Regions from separate parts of the Streptomyces sp. NPDC057743 genome, predicted to be linked through region 2. Evidence: riboswitches for the same ligand, from Rfam matches in the RefSeq annotation. Region 2 holds a riboswitch; the other holds the start of a gene.
The links. Region 2 has a riboswitch for glycine ahead of gcvP (aminomethyl-transferring glycine dehydrogenase). Riboswitches for the same ligand answer to the same signal wherever they lie in the genome.
Positions count from the first base shown of each region.

Region 1 (7,360 bases), on a different contig from region 2:
GTAGGCGTCGTAGCGCCCGGGCGAGACCTGTCGCAGCATCTGCTCGACCTGGTCGGCCGCCGCCGCTCCCTGTTGCGCACCCGCGCTCACGTGGTCCGTCCCTCCTCCCGGCCGGGCGCCCGCCCGCCCGTCGTCCACCAGCTTACGAGTGGTCCCGGGTGTAGAAGGGCCGCACGCGCTCCAGCATCCAGTCGGCGACCGGGTCGCCCTGGGCGACGTCGAGCAGGATGAGCTGGACCGGCCAGGGCACCGGCACCTGACCCAGAGCCCGCCCGAGGGCGGTCGACGCCTCGTCGCGGGCGGTGCCGTCGTGCAGGCGCTCGGCGGGGACGTCGAGTTGCACGCCGACGAAGAGGGCCGGCGTGTCGCCCTCGACGGCGGCCAGCGTGCGGCGGGCGGCCAGCACGGTGCCGGCGGCGGAGAACTCCAGGCCGGCGGCGGCCAGGAAGTCCACCGGCTCGTCCTGCCAGTCCGGTTCGAAGAGCCGGACCCGGGCGCCGGCGGTCCGCGGGCCGTCCAGGTCGGTGCATCCGGTGCGGCACAGTTCGGCGACCGCGGGCGGGGGCAGCGGGACGCCGACGGTGCCGTCCGGGTTGACCGCGAGGCCGACCAGCGGCGGCAGGCCGCGGGCGAACTCCCGGGCGGGCGCGACGGTGTAGGACAGGTGCGTGCCGACGACCCGCCGGAACTCCTGCTCGGAGCTGAAGACCGGGACGTAGGCGGCGCCGCCGATCTCGACGGTCGGCACGTCGAGGCCGGGCGCTCCCAGGCCCGCGCCGTCCGGGCCGCCGCCCTCGGGCAGCGGCACCCACACCCGGCTGCGGCCCAGCACCTCGACGATCCGGCCGCCGGCCTCGGGGTGTCCGACCGAGGCGGCCAGCACCTCCTCCAACTCGTTGGCCGGCCAGGCCGCGTGCGGTATCCCCTCGTCCGGGAAGTTCCCCGGCACCGGACCACCGTGCTGGGGTTCATTGTCCGGATAGTTCATCTCACCCACCCATTACTGGCCGCGCTGCCCGGCCGACTTCGCAGGGGCGGTCCGCGGGCCCGCCCGGTGGATCAGACCCTAACGGGCGACCTACCGGTCATCGAAGCCGGTGGCGGGGGTGCGGCGGTCAACCGAAGGTGACGCGCGCCAACTCCCGCGCGCAGCGCCGGTCCAGCAGCACCACGGAGCGCACGCCCTTCGGGAGCCGGGCCGCCCCGGCCCGGGCCAGCAGGCGGCGCACGGCCCGGCGGTGGCGGGCGAAGGCGTACCGCGACACCGCGCGGCCGCGGGCCCGTTGGCCGCCGCGGGCCACCGCGGGCTCCACGTCGAGCAGGACCAGGTGCAGTCCCCGGCCCTCGCGCCGGGCCGTGCGGGCCAGCCAGCGGCGCACCCACGCCCACGTCCCGCAGTCGTGCACCACCACGCTGCCGCCGGAGCGCAGTGCCCGGTGCAGCGCGCGGTAGTGCGCGAACCGGACCAGGGGGCGGTAGAGGGCGTAGGGGAGGCGGCGCAGCCGGCCGTGCTCCCAGTGGTCGCGGGCGTCTTGGGAGTCGACGCGGTGCACCGGGGCGCCGCGGTCGTCGCGGGCGGGCACCACCCGTCGCATCAGGGTGCTCTTGCCGCTGCCCGGCAGTCCTGAGACCACGACGAGGTCGCCGGGCGGGAAGCGGAGCACGGGGTGCCGGGGGCGGCCCGGGCCCCGCAGGTCGGTGCAGGGCGGCCGGTCGGCTGGGCGGCGGGGGCACGGCTCCCCGGGGCCGCCCAACGCCGGCTCCGGAGCCGGGGTTTGTGGGGGCGCGGCCCCCGCCGTCCTCGTGTCCGTCGCCTCGCCGTGCACCGTGCGCGCCCCTCCCGATGACCCCGCGGGCCGGGTTGTGCCCCGGCCCTCCCGCAGCCCGTGCAGAGTGTCAAGAAAAGGTAATCCGAGGCAAGGGAACGGTAAGGAGCCGAGGCGGGACGGCGGGGGCCTGCGGAACGCCTCGACCGGGATGACCGGGAGCGGAGCTGCGGCCGGGGCTCCTGTAATGGGCGATCCCGTGTAATGATGTGGCCGCCACGGGCGGGCTCGAACGTCAACTCGTGGGCGATCAGCCAATTCCATACCGGCCGCTTGAATCCGCGCGGGAGAGTCCCCGGCCGCCACGGCGGGGCGCCGAAGGAGCAAGTCCTCCCTTGAATCTCTCAGGCCCCTATACCGCGCGGGCGAGGCAGATCTGAAAAGCGAGTCGCGGCCCGGCCGACGGGACGGCTCCACCCAAGGTGCAAACCGGGCCCGTCCGCGGGATCCCGGTGAACCTCTCAGGTTCCGATGACAGATGGGGAGACCGTCTTGTCACCCATGCCTGGGAGCCCGAAAGCGATGACCGAAGCCCCCCGCCGCGCCCACCCGTCGCCCGCCACCACCCCGAGTGGAGTCGCTGCGCGACGCCGTACCGCATTGGACGAAACCCACCGCGCGCTCGGCGCGACCATGACCGACTTCGCCGGCTGGGACATGCCGCTGCGCTACAGCAGCGAGCGCGAGGAACACCTCGCGGTGCGCACCCGCGCCGGCCTCTTCGACCTCTCCCACATGGGCGAGCTCACCGTCACCGGCCCGCAGGCCGGCGCCCTCCTCGACCACGCGCTGGTCGGCAACCTCGGCGCCCTGAAGGTCGGTCGGGCCCGCTACACCATGATCTGCGCCGCCGACGGCGGCATCCTCGACGACCTGATCGTCTACCGCCTCGGCGAGACCGAGTTCATGGTCGTCGCCAACGCCTCCAACGCCCAGGTGGTGCTGGACGCGCTGCTCGACCGGCAGGCCGGCTTCGACGCCGCCGTCCGCGACGACCGGGACGCCTACGCGCTGCTGGCGGTGCAGGGCCCGGAGTCCCCCGGCATCCTCAAGAAGCTCACCGACGCCGATCTGGACGGGCTGAAGTACTACGCGGGGCTGCCCGGCACGGTCGCCGGCGTCGAGGCGCTGATCGCCCGCACCGGCTACACCGGCGAGGACGGCTTCGAGCTGTTCGTCCGGCCCGCGGACGCAGCTGCGCTGTGGACGGCGCTGACCGAGGCGGGGCGGGACGTCGGCCTGGTCCCGTGCGGCCTGTCCTGCCGCGACACCCTGCGCCTGGAGGCGGGGATGCCGCTGTACGGGCACGAGCTGACCACCGCGCTCACCCCGTTCGACGCGGGGCTGGGCCGGGTCGTGAAGTTCGACAAGGAGGGCGACTTCGTCGGGCGGGCGGCGCTCGCGGCGGCCGCCGAGCGGGCCGAGCAGGCGCCGCCGCGCAAGCTGGTCGGCCTGGTCGCCGAGGGCCGCCGGGTGCCGCGCGCCGGCTACCCGGTCGTCGCCGCCGACGGCACGGTGATCGGCGAGGTCACCTCGGGGGCGCCCTCCCCCACCCTCGGCAAGCCGATCGCCATGGCCTACGTCGACGCGGCGCACGCGGCGCCCGGCACCGAGGGTGTCCGGGTGGACATCCGCGGCACCCACGAGCCCTACGAGGTCATCGCGCTGCCCTTCTACAAGCGGCAGAAGTAGCGGGCGGCGCCGGCCGGTCCGCGGTGCCCGCCGCGGACCCGCGCCACCGTGCCCGGCGCCACCCGTCTCACAGGGCAAGACCCCATGCACGACCACACCCTCGCGTACAGGAGAATCGAGCCATGGACAACCCCCAGCACCTGCGCTACAGCAAGGAGCACGAGTGGCTGTCGACCGCCAAGGACGGCGTCTCGACGGTCGGCATCACCGAGCACGCGGCCAATGCGCTCGGCGACGTCGTCTTCGTGCAGCTCCCCGAGGTCGGGTCCACCGTCACCGCGGGCGAGTCCTGCGGTGAGCTGGAGTCGACCAAGTCCGTCAGCGACCTCTACTCGCCCGTGCACGGCGAGATCGTCGAGGTGAACGAGGACGTCGTCGCCGACCCCTCGCTGGTGAACTCCGCCCCGTTCGAGGGCGGTTGGCTGTTCAAGGTGAAGCTCACCGGTGAGCCGGAGGACCTGCTCACGGCCGACGCGTACACCGCCTTCACCGCCGGCTGACACCCCGGCCCCGGCCGCCACCGCTCGGCCGGGGCCGCGGCGCCCCGCCCGCTCCTCCTCACTCCAGGAAGTCTCATGTCGCTTCTGAACAGCTCCCTGCACGAGCTCGACCCCGACGTCGCCGCCGCCGTCGACGCCGAGCTCCACCGTCAGCAGTCCACCCTCGAAATGATCGCGTCGGAGAACTTCGCTCCGGTCGCCGTCATGGAGGCCCAGGGCTCGGTCCTCACCAACAAGTACGCCGAGGGCTACCCGGGCCGCCGCTACTACGGCGGCTGCGAGCACGTCGACGTGGTCGAGCAGATCGCCATCGACCGGATCAAGGCGCTCTTCGGTGCCGAGGCCGCCAACGTCCAGCCGCACTCCGGTGCGCAGGCCAACGCCGCCGCGATGTTCGCGCTGATCAAGCCGGGCGACACCATCCTGGGTCTGAACCTCGCCCACGGTGGGCACCTCACCCACGGCATGAAGATCAACTTCTCCGGCAAGCTCTACAACGTGGTGCCCTACCACGTCGACGAGAAGACCAACCTGGTCGACATGGAGGAGGTCGAGCGCCTCGCCAAGGAGCACCGCCCGAAGCTGATCGTGGCCGGCTGGTCCGCCTACCCGCGCCAGCTCGACTTCGCCGCCTTCCGCCGGATCGCGGACGAGGTCGGCGCGTACCTGATGGTCGACATGGCGCACTTCGCCGGCCTGGTGGCCGCGGGCCTGCACCCCTCCCCGGTGCCGCACGCCCACGTCGTGACCACCACCACCCACAAGACGCTGGGCGGCCCCCGCGGCGGTGTCATCCTGTCCACCGCCGAGCTGGCCAAGAAGATCAACTCCGCGGTCTTCCCCGGTCAGCAGGGCGGCCCGCTGGAGCACGTGATCGCGGCCAAGGCGGTGTCCTTCAAGGTCGCCGCGTCGGACGAGTTCAAGGAGCGCCAGCAGCGCACCCTGGAGGGCGCCCGGATCCTGGCCGAGCGCCTGGTCCAGGACGACGTCAGGGAGCACGGCGTCTCGGTGCTCTCCGGCGGCACCGACGTCCACCTCGTCCTGGTCGACCTGCGCGACTCGCAGCTCGACGGCCAGCAGGCCGAGGACCGCCTCCACGAGGTCGGCATCACCGTCAACCGCAACGCCGTCCCGAACGACCCGCGGCCCCCGATGGTCACCTCCGGCCTGCGGATCGGCACCCCGGCCCTGGCCACCCGCGGCTTCACGGCCGAGGACTTCCGCGAGGTCGCCGACATCATCGCCGAGGCGCTCAAGCCCAGCTACGACCGCGAGGCGCTCAAGGCCCGGGTCACGGCCCTGGCCGAGAAGTACCCGCTGTACCCGTCGCTGTGACGAACCGGTCACCGGGGCACCACGGCCCCCGGTGACCTTGCGGCGGGCCGCCTTCCGCGGCCCGCCGCCGCACCGCGCTCCGGGCCGAACTGCCCTGCCCCGAGCCGCCGTTGCCCTCCCCGGACCGCCGGCCCCTGGCGACCCACCGCACCCCGCCGCCCGTCCGGCTTCACCGCCTCTTCCCTCCCCCGCCCTCCCGGCTTCTCCCGCCCGCCGCCTCCCGTCCGGCGGCAATCCCCGGCGAGCGGGTTACGCTCGACAGTCGGGCCGGAAACACCCCGTCCTGCCCCGATCTGCGCCATCGTCCAACCCCGAGCAGACAAGGGAGTCCGCCCCCGTGGCCATCTCCGTCTTCGACCTCTTCTCCATCGGCATCGGCCCGTCCAGCTCCCACACCGTCGGCCCGATGCGGGCCGCCCGGATGTTCGCCCGGCGGCTCAAGAAGGACGGTCTGCTCGCTCAGACGGTCTCGGTGCGCGCCGAACTCTTCGGCTCGCTCGGCGCCACCGGCCACGGCCACGGCACCCCCAAGGCGGTGCTGCTCGGCCTGGAGGGCCACTCCCCGCGCACCGTCGACGTCGAGTCCGCCGACGACGAGGTGGCGCGCATCCGCACCAGCGGCCGGCTGCGCCTCCTGGGCGCCGAGATAGGCAGCGCGCACGAGATCGACTTCGACGAGTCCACCGAGCTGATCCTGCACCGCCGCCGGTCGCTGCCGTACCACGCCAACGGCATGACCCTCTTCGCCTACGACGCCGCCGGCGCCCCGCTGCTGGAGAAGACCTACTACTCGGTGGGCGGCGGCTTCGTCGTCGACGAGGACGCGGTCGGCGAGGACCGGATCAAGCTGGACGACACCGTCCTGACCCACCCCTTCCGCACCGGCGACGAACTGCTGCGGCTCTCCCAGGAGACCGGCCTGTCCATCTCCGCGCTGATGCTCCAGAACGAGAAGGCGTGGCGCACGGAGGACGAGATCCGCGCCGGCCTGCTGGAGATCTGGCAGGTCATGCAGGGCTGCGTCGAGCGTGGGATGACCCGCGAGGGCATCCTCCCCGGCGGGCTGAAGGTCCGCCGCCGGGCCGCCAACGCCGCCCGCGCGCTGCGCTCCGAGGGCGACGAGGCGGCCCGCGCCATGGAGTGGGTCACCCTCTACGCCATGGCCGTCAACGAGGAGAACGCCGCCGGCGGCCGGGTGGTGACCGCCCCCACCAACGGCGCGGCCGGCATCATCCCCGCCGTCCTGCACTACTACGTCAACTTCGTCCCCGGGGCGAACGAGGACGGCGTGGTCCGCTTCCTGCTCGCCGCCGGCGCGATCGGCATGCTCTTCAAGGAGAACGCCTCGATCTCCGGCGCCGAGGTCGGCTGCCAGGGCGAGGTCGGCTCGGCCTGCTCGATGGCGGCCGGCGGCCTGGCCGAGGTGCTGGGCGGCAGCCCCGAGCAGGTGGAGAACGCCGCCGAGATCGGCATGGAGCACAACCTCGGGCTGACCTGCGACCCGGTCGGCGGCCTGGTCCAGATCCCGTGCATCGAGCGCAACGGCATGGCCGCCGTGAAGGCCGTGACCGCGGCCCGGATGTCGCTGCGCGGCGACGGTCGCCACCACGTCTCCCTCGACAAGGTCATCAAGACCATGAAGGACACCGGCGCCGACATGTCCGTCAAGTACAAGGAGACCGCCCGCGGCGGCCTGGCGGTGAACATCATCGAGTGCTGACCCGCGGCACCGCGCGCCCCGGGCGCCGGCAGGGAGGAACTCCCGCCGGCGCCCGGGGCGTTTGTGCTGGGCCGCCGGCGGTCCGGGCGTGCTGCCCCGGCACCTAGCGCCCGATCTCCCAGGCGAACGGCGGGAGTTCGCGGGCCCGGACGTAGATGTCCAGGGCCCGGGCGGCGGGGACGAAGGGGTGCACGCGGGCGCCGTCGAGGCCGGGGAGCAGCCGGGCGCAGTGGTGGACGCAGCCGGCGACCTCCCGGCCGTGCCGGTCGACGAGGGTGGCGGCGTCG
Region 1 covers NZ_JBHVJX010000004.1:11,917-19,276, forward strand. Annotated here, with positions in the region: gene ACFVFQ_RS05335 (enhanced serine sensitivity protein SseB C-terminal domain-containing protein) at 1-90, opposite strand, end outside; gene ACFVFQ_RS05340 (enhanced serine sensitivity protein SseB) at 143-988, opposite strand; gene ACFVFQ_RS05345 (AAA family ATPase) at 1,116-1,826, opposite strand; glycine riboswitch at 2,101-2,196, shown strand; gene gcvT (glycine cleavage system aminomethyltransferase GcvT) at 2,349-3,518, shown strand; gene gcvH (glycine cleavage system protein GcvH) at 3,641-4,018, shown strand; gene glyA (serine hydroxymethyltransferase) at 4,094-5,353, shown strand; gene ACFVFQ_RS05365 (L-serine ammonia-lyase) at 5,691-7,073, shown strand; gene ACFVFQ_RS05370 (hypothetical protein) at 7,177-7,360, opposite strand, start outside.
Region 1: it holds a riboswitch for glycine, as region 2 does, so the genes downstream of both, gcvT (glycine cleavage system aminomethyltransferase GcvT) here and gcvP (aminomethyl-transferring glycine dehydrogenase) in region 2, are expected to answer to the same signal.

Region 2 (7,360 bases):
CGGATGTCGATGACGAAGTCCTCACCGCGGGCAGCCCGCATCTGGTCGTTGAGCAGCACATAGCGGTCGTTGGCGGAGAGGCTGGCGGCAGTGAGGTCCTCGGCGTTCAGGGTGGGCAGGATGCCGATCATGACGATGCGGGCGGCGGCCTCGCGGGCCTTTCGCTCCGCGTAGCCGAGCCCGGTGCGCAGCTCCTCGGCGAGCTGGTCCATTACCCGTCCGGACAGGCGGTGCGGGGTGATGTTGACCTCTAGATTGCACTGGGCGAGTTCGGTCTGGAAATCGCCGCTGGCGATCTTTTCGAGGACCTGCGAGTTCAGCATCCGGGGCAGTCCGTCGGCGCCCGCGAGATTGAGCTCGATCTCCAGTCCCATGAGATTCTTGGGGCGGTCGAACCGCTTCTCCACCAGGAGCCGATGCAATCCCTCAAGACAGTCGTGCAGCTTTCTTCGATAGCGCTCCCGATCCGCCAGGTCGTTCCCGTCGGCGGCGACCTTCTCCCCCATCGGCGGGTCCCTCCTAGAGTGAACGGCCCGCGGCCACGGGCTGTGTGGCGCCGCGTCCCTGGCACCCCGGGGCACGGGCTACGGTCGATGATGCCCGGCAATCTGATCGATAACGCGTCAGGGGCATGCCGGGACCACTAGGCTCGCAGGGGCACGCACCCGGCATTTTCCGCCGGCATATCTCGCGGGCCAACGCCGTCCGCATTTCGCTCGTCAAAAACACCGACGGGTTCCGGCCTACCGCGCCGACGAGGAATTACGAGGCGACTTCTCGCATTTCCCGCACAAAGCGGCGAAAATCGCCCTGAGCAGCAGTCCGGATTCCGTCTTGCCGGAAATCCGCAAGGCGGGTAGTCGAAACACTTCCAGAACAAATGTCGTATAAACTTCGCAGACGAGGCAGAGATTTGGCGCCCAGCACGGCGGCGTGCGCCCCGGTGCCCCGGCACCGCGGCCGACCCGTCGTCCCCCACGCTCCGGTCGGTCAGGCTCTGACCCGCCCGCAGACAGCGCCGTCCGCACCGCCGCGCTCCACCGTGTCTCCGAAGTGAGAGGCGACCCGCCATGCCGCTGCACGTTCCCCCCGCTCCCGCGCCCGCCCTGCGCAGCATCCTCACCGCCCTCAGCTCCCCCAGCGCCGTCCGCGAGGCCCCGGCCACCGCGCTCCGCACCCACCAGGGGCCGTTGAGCCCCGATCACCCGCTGGCCATCCACGTGTGGGACGACGTCAGCCAGGCCGGCCCGCCGCGCACCCGCCTCGTCGGCTGGCGCTTCCTGGTCCGCGGCGGTGGCCGTGCGGTGGCCGCCGCCGAGGCCCGGCTCACCGCGGACGGCTGGGCGTTCTCGCACTTCTGCGACGGCCCCTACGTCGCCGCGACCGAAAGGGCCCTGGTGCAGGCCGAATCGCTCACCGCGCCCTACCAGCCGCGGCTGCTCTCCGTGCCGGAGCTGTACATGCTCACCCTGTGGCTGCACCACGACCTCTCCGCGGACGGCGCCGCCGGGCTGCCCGCCCCCGGTGACCTCCTGGTGCCGCTGGCCCCCGCCCCGCCCGGGATCGCCTCCCACCTCCCGCAGCGGGTCGCCGATCTGCTGCCCCGGCTTACCCTCCGGCTGGGCCCGGCGCCCCTGTTGCGCGAGCCGGCCTGACCGTTCGCGCGCACTTCCGACCACACTCGATCAGGACCGAGGAAGCACCACCCCGCGCGCCCGCCCTGCTCCCGTGCGCCCCGTGACCGCCCCGGCCGCGGGGCGCACCACGTCATCCGCCCCCTGCCCGCCGCTAGCGCGCCAATCCCCAAAGCGGCAGGCTCACTTGGGAGCAACCGCCCGCACGGGTGACACGTCCGTATCGAGTGAGTACCGCTGCTGCGAAATCCCTGCGGAATCCCTTCCGTAGGGCAAGACTGGGACCGACAGAAACGGGGGAGCGGCCATGAACACCACATCGAGCCGCACGACGTTCACCACTCCGCAGCGAAAGACAACTTCCATGTGCCAGCATCAACCACCATGCCCATCAGCCGACTCCACGGACCGGGAGGCCGCGCACCTGGTGGCGCACCACCCGGAGCAGGGCTGGAGCCTGCTGTGCAACGGTGTCCTGCTCTTCGAGGACACCGGTGAACTGCTGCCGGACGGGCAGGTCATCGCTCCGCACCGACCGCTCGGCGCTCCTCGGGTCACCGCCGCCGCCTGATCTTCCGCGGCCACCCGGCACGTACACCAGGGCCCCCGGCACATCCGCCGAGGGCCCTTTGATGTGGCCACCGGTCACCGGTGGCGGGGTCGATCAGACGTCGTACTCGTCCAACGGGGGGCAGGAGCAGACGAGGTTGCGGTCGCCGAAGGCGCCGTCGATCCGGCGCACCGGCGGCCAGTACTTGTCCGCGGCGCCGCCCCCGGCCGGGAAGACGGCCTCCTCGCGACTGTAGGGGTGGTCCCACTCGCCGCCCAGCGCGCCCGCGGTGTGCGGGGCGTTGCGCAGCGGGTTGTCGTCCTTGTCCCACTCCCCCGAGCCGACCTTGTCGATCTCCGCGCGGATGGCGATCATCGCGTCGCAGAACCGGTCGATCTCGGTCAGGTCCTCGCTCTCGGTCGGCTCGATCATCAGCGTGCCCGCCACCGGGAACGACATCGTCGGCGCGTGGAAGCCGTAGTCGATGAGCCGCTTGGCGACATCGTCGATGCTCACCCCGGTCGCCTTGGTCAGCGGCCGGACGTCGATGATGCACTCGTGGGCGACGAGCCCGCCGGGACCGGCGTAGAGCACCGGGTAGTGCGGCTCCAGGCGCTTGGCGATGTAGTTGGCCGACAGCACCGCGACCTGGGTGGCGCGCTTGAGCCCCTCACCACCCATCAGCCGGACGTACGCCCAGGAGATCGGCAGAATGCCGGCCGACCCCCAGGGAGCGGCCGAGATCGGCCCAACACCCGTGGCCGGACCCGCAGTCGGCTGGAGCGGGTGGTTGGGCAGGTACGGCGCCAGGTGGGCGCGGACGCCCACCGGGCCGACGCCGGGACCGCCACCGCCGTGCGGGATGCAGAACGTCTTGTGCAGGTTGAGGTGGGAGACGTCGCCGCCGAACTTCCCCGGCTCCGCCAGGCCGACCAGCGCGTTGAGGTTGGCGCCGTCCACGTAGACCTGACCGCCGGCCTCGTGCACCGCGGCGCAGATCTGCGTGATGTGCTCCTCGAACACCCCGTGCGTGGACGGGTAGGTGACCATCAGGACGGCCAACTCGTCGCGGTGCTTGGCGATCTTGGCGTGCAGGTCCTCGGCGTCCACCTCGCCGTCCTCGCCGGTCTTGACAACGACGACCTTCATGCCCGCCATCACGGCGCTGGCGGCGTTGGTGCCGTGCGCCGACGACGGGATCAGGCAGACGGTGCGCTGCTCGTCGCCGTTGGCCCGGTGGTAGGCGCGGACCGCGAGCAGACCGGCCAACTCGCCCTGGGAGCCGGCGTTGGGCTGGATGGACACCTTGGCGTAGCCGGTGATCGCGGCGAGCCGCTCCTCCAGCTCCTGGATGAGCGTGAGGTAGCCCTGCGCCTGGTCGGCCGGCGCGAAGGGGTGCAGCTGGCCGAACTCCGGCCAGGTGACCGGCTCCATCTCGGTCGTCGCGTTCAGCTTCATCGTGCAGGAGCCGAGCGGGATCATGCCGCGGTCCAGCGCGTAGTCCTTGTCGGCCAGGGTGCGCAGGTAGCGCAGCATGGCGGTCTCGGAGCGGTGCTGGTGGAAGACCGGGTGGGCAAGGTAGTCGTCGGTGCGCAGCAGGGGCTGCGGCAGGGCGTCGGCGACGGCCGCGTCCAGCGCGTCGATGTCGCCCCGGACGCCGAACGCGCCCCAGACGCCGGCCAATTGGGCGCGCCCGGTGGTCTCGTCACAGGCGATGCCGACGAGGTCGGCGTCGACCTGCCGGAGGTTGATACCGGCCTCGCGGGCGGCGGCGACGACCTCGGCCGCCCGACCGGGCACCCGCGCGGTGAGGGTGTCGAAGTAGGCGTCGTGGACGAGCTCGACACCGCCGTCCGTCAGCCCCTTGGCCAGGATCGCGGCGTACCGGTGGGTCCGCCGGGCGATGGTGCGCAGCCCCTCCGGACCGTGGTAGACGGCGTACATGCCGGCCATGACGGCGAGCAGCACCTGCGCGGTGCAGATGTTGCTGGTGGCCTTCTCGCGGCGGATGTGCTGCTCACGGGTCTGCAGCGCCAGCCGGTACGCCCTGGCGCCGTCGGCGTCCACCGAGACGCCCACCAGACGGCCGGGCAGGCTGCGGGCGTACTGCTCGCGAACGGCCATGTAGCCGGCGTGCGGACCGCCGAAGCCCATCGGGACACCGAAGCGCTGGGTGGTGCCGACCGCGATGTCCGCGCCGAGCTCACCGGGCGGGGTGAGCAGCGTCAGCGCCAGCAGGTCGGCGGCGACGGTGACGATCGCGCCCAGCTCGTGCGCCCGCTCGATGACCGCCCGCGGGTCGCGCACCGCACCGGATGCGCCCGGGTACTGCAGCAGCACGCCGAAGACGCCCCGCTCGGCGATCTCGTCCGGGATGCCGTCCGTGAGGTCGGCGACCACGACCTCGACGCCGGTCGGTTCGGCGCGGGTCTGGATCACGGCGACGGTCTGCGGCAGACAGTCCGCGTCAACGAGGAAGACGCCCTGCTTGACCTTGCCGACCCGGCGGGAGAGCGCCATCGCCTCCGCGGCGGCGGTGCCCTCGTCCAGGAGGGACGCACCGGAGGTCGGCAGTCCGGTCAGGTCGGCGACCATGGTCTGGAAGTTCAGCAGGGCCTCCAGACGACCCTGCGAGATCTCCGGCTGGTAGGGCGTGTAGGCCGTGTACCAGGACGGGTTCTCCATGACGTTGCGCAGGATCACCGGCGGGGTGAAGGTGCCGTAGTAGCCGAGCCCGATCATGGACGACAGGACCTGGTTGCGGTCGGCCAGGGCGCGCAGCTCTCCCAGCACCTCGGCCTCGGTGCGGCCCTGCGGCAGGCCGAGCGCCTCGGTGCTCTTGATCACGTCGGGGACGGCGACGGCGGTGAGCTCGTCCAGCGATCCGAAACCGACCTGCGCAAGCATCTTGGCCTGCGCCTCGTGGTCGGGGCCGATGTGCCGGTGCTCGAACGCGGTGCCGCGCTCCAGCTCGGACAGGGGGATGCGATTGGTGGTCATCGTGCGGGGGCCTCCTGGTCACTACGACCTACGAGGGGCACCACGGCGCTGGTGCCCGGACGGCCTCCCCCTCTGTCATCTCAACCTGAGAGCTTCACCGGCCCGCGGGCTGCGGAGCGGCTTTCACCGTCGGTGAGGAGGGGTTCCGGCATGGTGCCTGTCCGTGGCCCGCCCTGCTTTCCAGAGTGACCTCGTCCATGCGGTACGTGTGCCTGAGAGATTCCGGGGAGGATTTGCTCCTTCGGCGCCCTGCCGCGAACGACAAAGGACTCTCCCGCATGGGGTCGACGGCCAATCGCCAGCCTACCAGCGCACTGCTGGAACGATCCTTCGAGTGGCCGAGGCATGGAATGTGCCGTTTCGTAGTTGTCACAAGGCAGTTGCGACCAATTGGAGGGACCGTGCAAACCGATATCGATCCCCGGAGCCTGATCGGCCGCAAAGCGTTCGACCGCAACGGCGCGAAGATAGGGACCGTCGACGAGGTCTACCTCGACGACGCGACGGGCGAACCGGAGTGGGCAGCCGTCCGCACCGGCCTGTTCAGTCGGGACGCGTTCGTCCCCCTGGAACCGAGCAAGATGGTCGGCGAAAGCCTGCACATCCCCTACGACCGCAAGCTGATCAAAGACGCCCCCGATTTCGGCGTCGGCCGGCACCTCTCCCCCGAGCAGGAACTCCAGCTCTACCACCACTACCGCCTGGATATCTCCTCGCCCGCGGACTCCGCCGCGTCCGCCGCTGACACGGACTTCGGCCGGATCGCCGGCGCGGAAGACTGATCCGGCCCGCCCACCAGCGGCAACGGTTCCCCCGGCCGCAACGCCGGATCATCGACGACAAAGGTCCGCACCCGCCCCGGTGCGGACCACGGCGTCTCGAACCGCACGGTCACCCTCCCCACCCCACTGCCCTGCACCCACCCGGCGCCGAACTCCTCGTGCACCACGTCCAGCCCCGGGAGCCAACGCCGCGGCAGCTCCGGGAGCGCCTCCGGCTCACCGGCCACTTCCCCTTCCGACTCCGCCGCCTCGACGGCCGCCTGCTCCTCCGCCTCCCGCTCCGTGGCGATCTGGGCGAACAGGTCCTCCTGCGTGAAGTCCGCCAACCCGCTCACCCCCACGCCCAGCAGCCGGACCCCGCCCGTGGTGTCCACCGTCTCCAACAGCCGCGCAGCGGCCTCCCGGACGACCGCCGGATCGTCGGTCGGCCCGCGCAGCGTCTCGGACCGGGTCAGCGTCGAGAAGTCGTAGTTCCGCACCTTGATCACCACCGTGCGTCCGGACCGACCGGCCTCCCGCAGCCGCGCCACACAACGGTCGGCCAGCCGCAACACCTCGGTCCGCACCCGCGTCCGGTCGGTCAGGTCGACCTCGAAGGTGTCCTCCACCGACACCGATTTCGCGTCCCGTTCGGCCACCACCGGCCGGTCGTCCTGCCCCAACGCCATCGCGTACAACCCGGTGCCATGCGCCTTGCCCAACAGCCGCACCAACTCCGCCTCACCGGCCTCGGCGGTCTCCGCGACGGTATGTATCCCGGCCCGCCGCAACGTCTCGGCCGTGGCCGGCCCGACCCCGGGCAGCGTCCGCACCGACATAGGCCCCAGCAACTCCCGCTCGGTGCCCGGCTCGATCACCACCAGGCCGTCCGGCTTCGCCGCCTCCGACGCGATCTTGGCGAGCATCTTGGCACCGGCCAGCCCCACCGAACCGGTCAACCCCGTGACCGCCCGGATATCGCGCCGCAGTTGCTCCCCCACCGCCCGCGCCGCCGCCGACTCCGCCGGCACCCCACCCGCCTCCAGATCGACGAACGCCTCGTCCAGGCTCAACGGCTCCACGAGCGGCGAGAGCGCCCGCAGCAGCTCCATGACCGATTCACTCACCTGGCGGTACAGACCGAACCGGGGGTTGAGATAAGCGGCGTTGGGGCACAACCGCCGCGCCTGCGCCGTCGGCATCGCCGACCGCACCCCGAAGACCCGCGCCTCGTACGAGGCCGTGGCGACCACCCCGCGCGGCCCGATCCCGCCGACGACCACGGGCTTTCCCCGCAGGCTCGGCTTGGCCGCCTGCTCGGCGGCCGCATAGAAGGCATCCATGTCCAGATGCAGGATCGTCGGCGCACGTCTCACACCACTGATGCTGCCGCACACCACTGACAATGGCCCCGA
Region 2 covers NZ_JBHVJX010000036.1:65,890-73,249, forward strand. Annotated here, with positions in the region: gene ACFVFQ_RS31235 (glutamate-cysteine ligase family protein) at 1-506, opposite strand, end outside; gene ACFVFQ_RS31240 (hypothetical protein) at 1,071-1,655, shown strand; gene ACFVFQ_RS31245 (DUF5999 family protein) at 1,999-2,205, shown strand; gene gcvP (aminomethyl-transferring glycine dehydrogenase) at 2,299-5,184, opposite strand; glycine riboswitch at 5,375-5,471, opposite strand; gene ACFVFQ_RS31255 (PRC-barrel domain-containing protein) at 5,586-5,966, shown strand; gene ACFVFQ_RS31260 (DNA polymerase IV) at 5,879-7,321, opposite strand.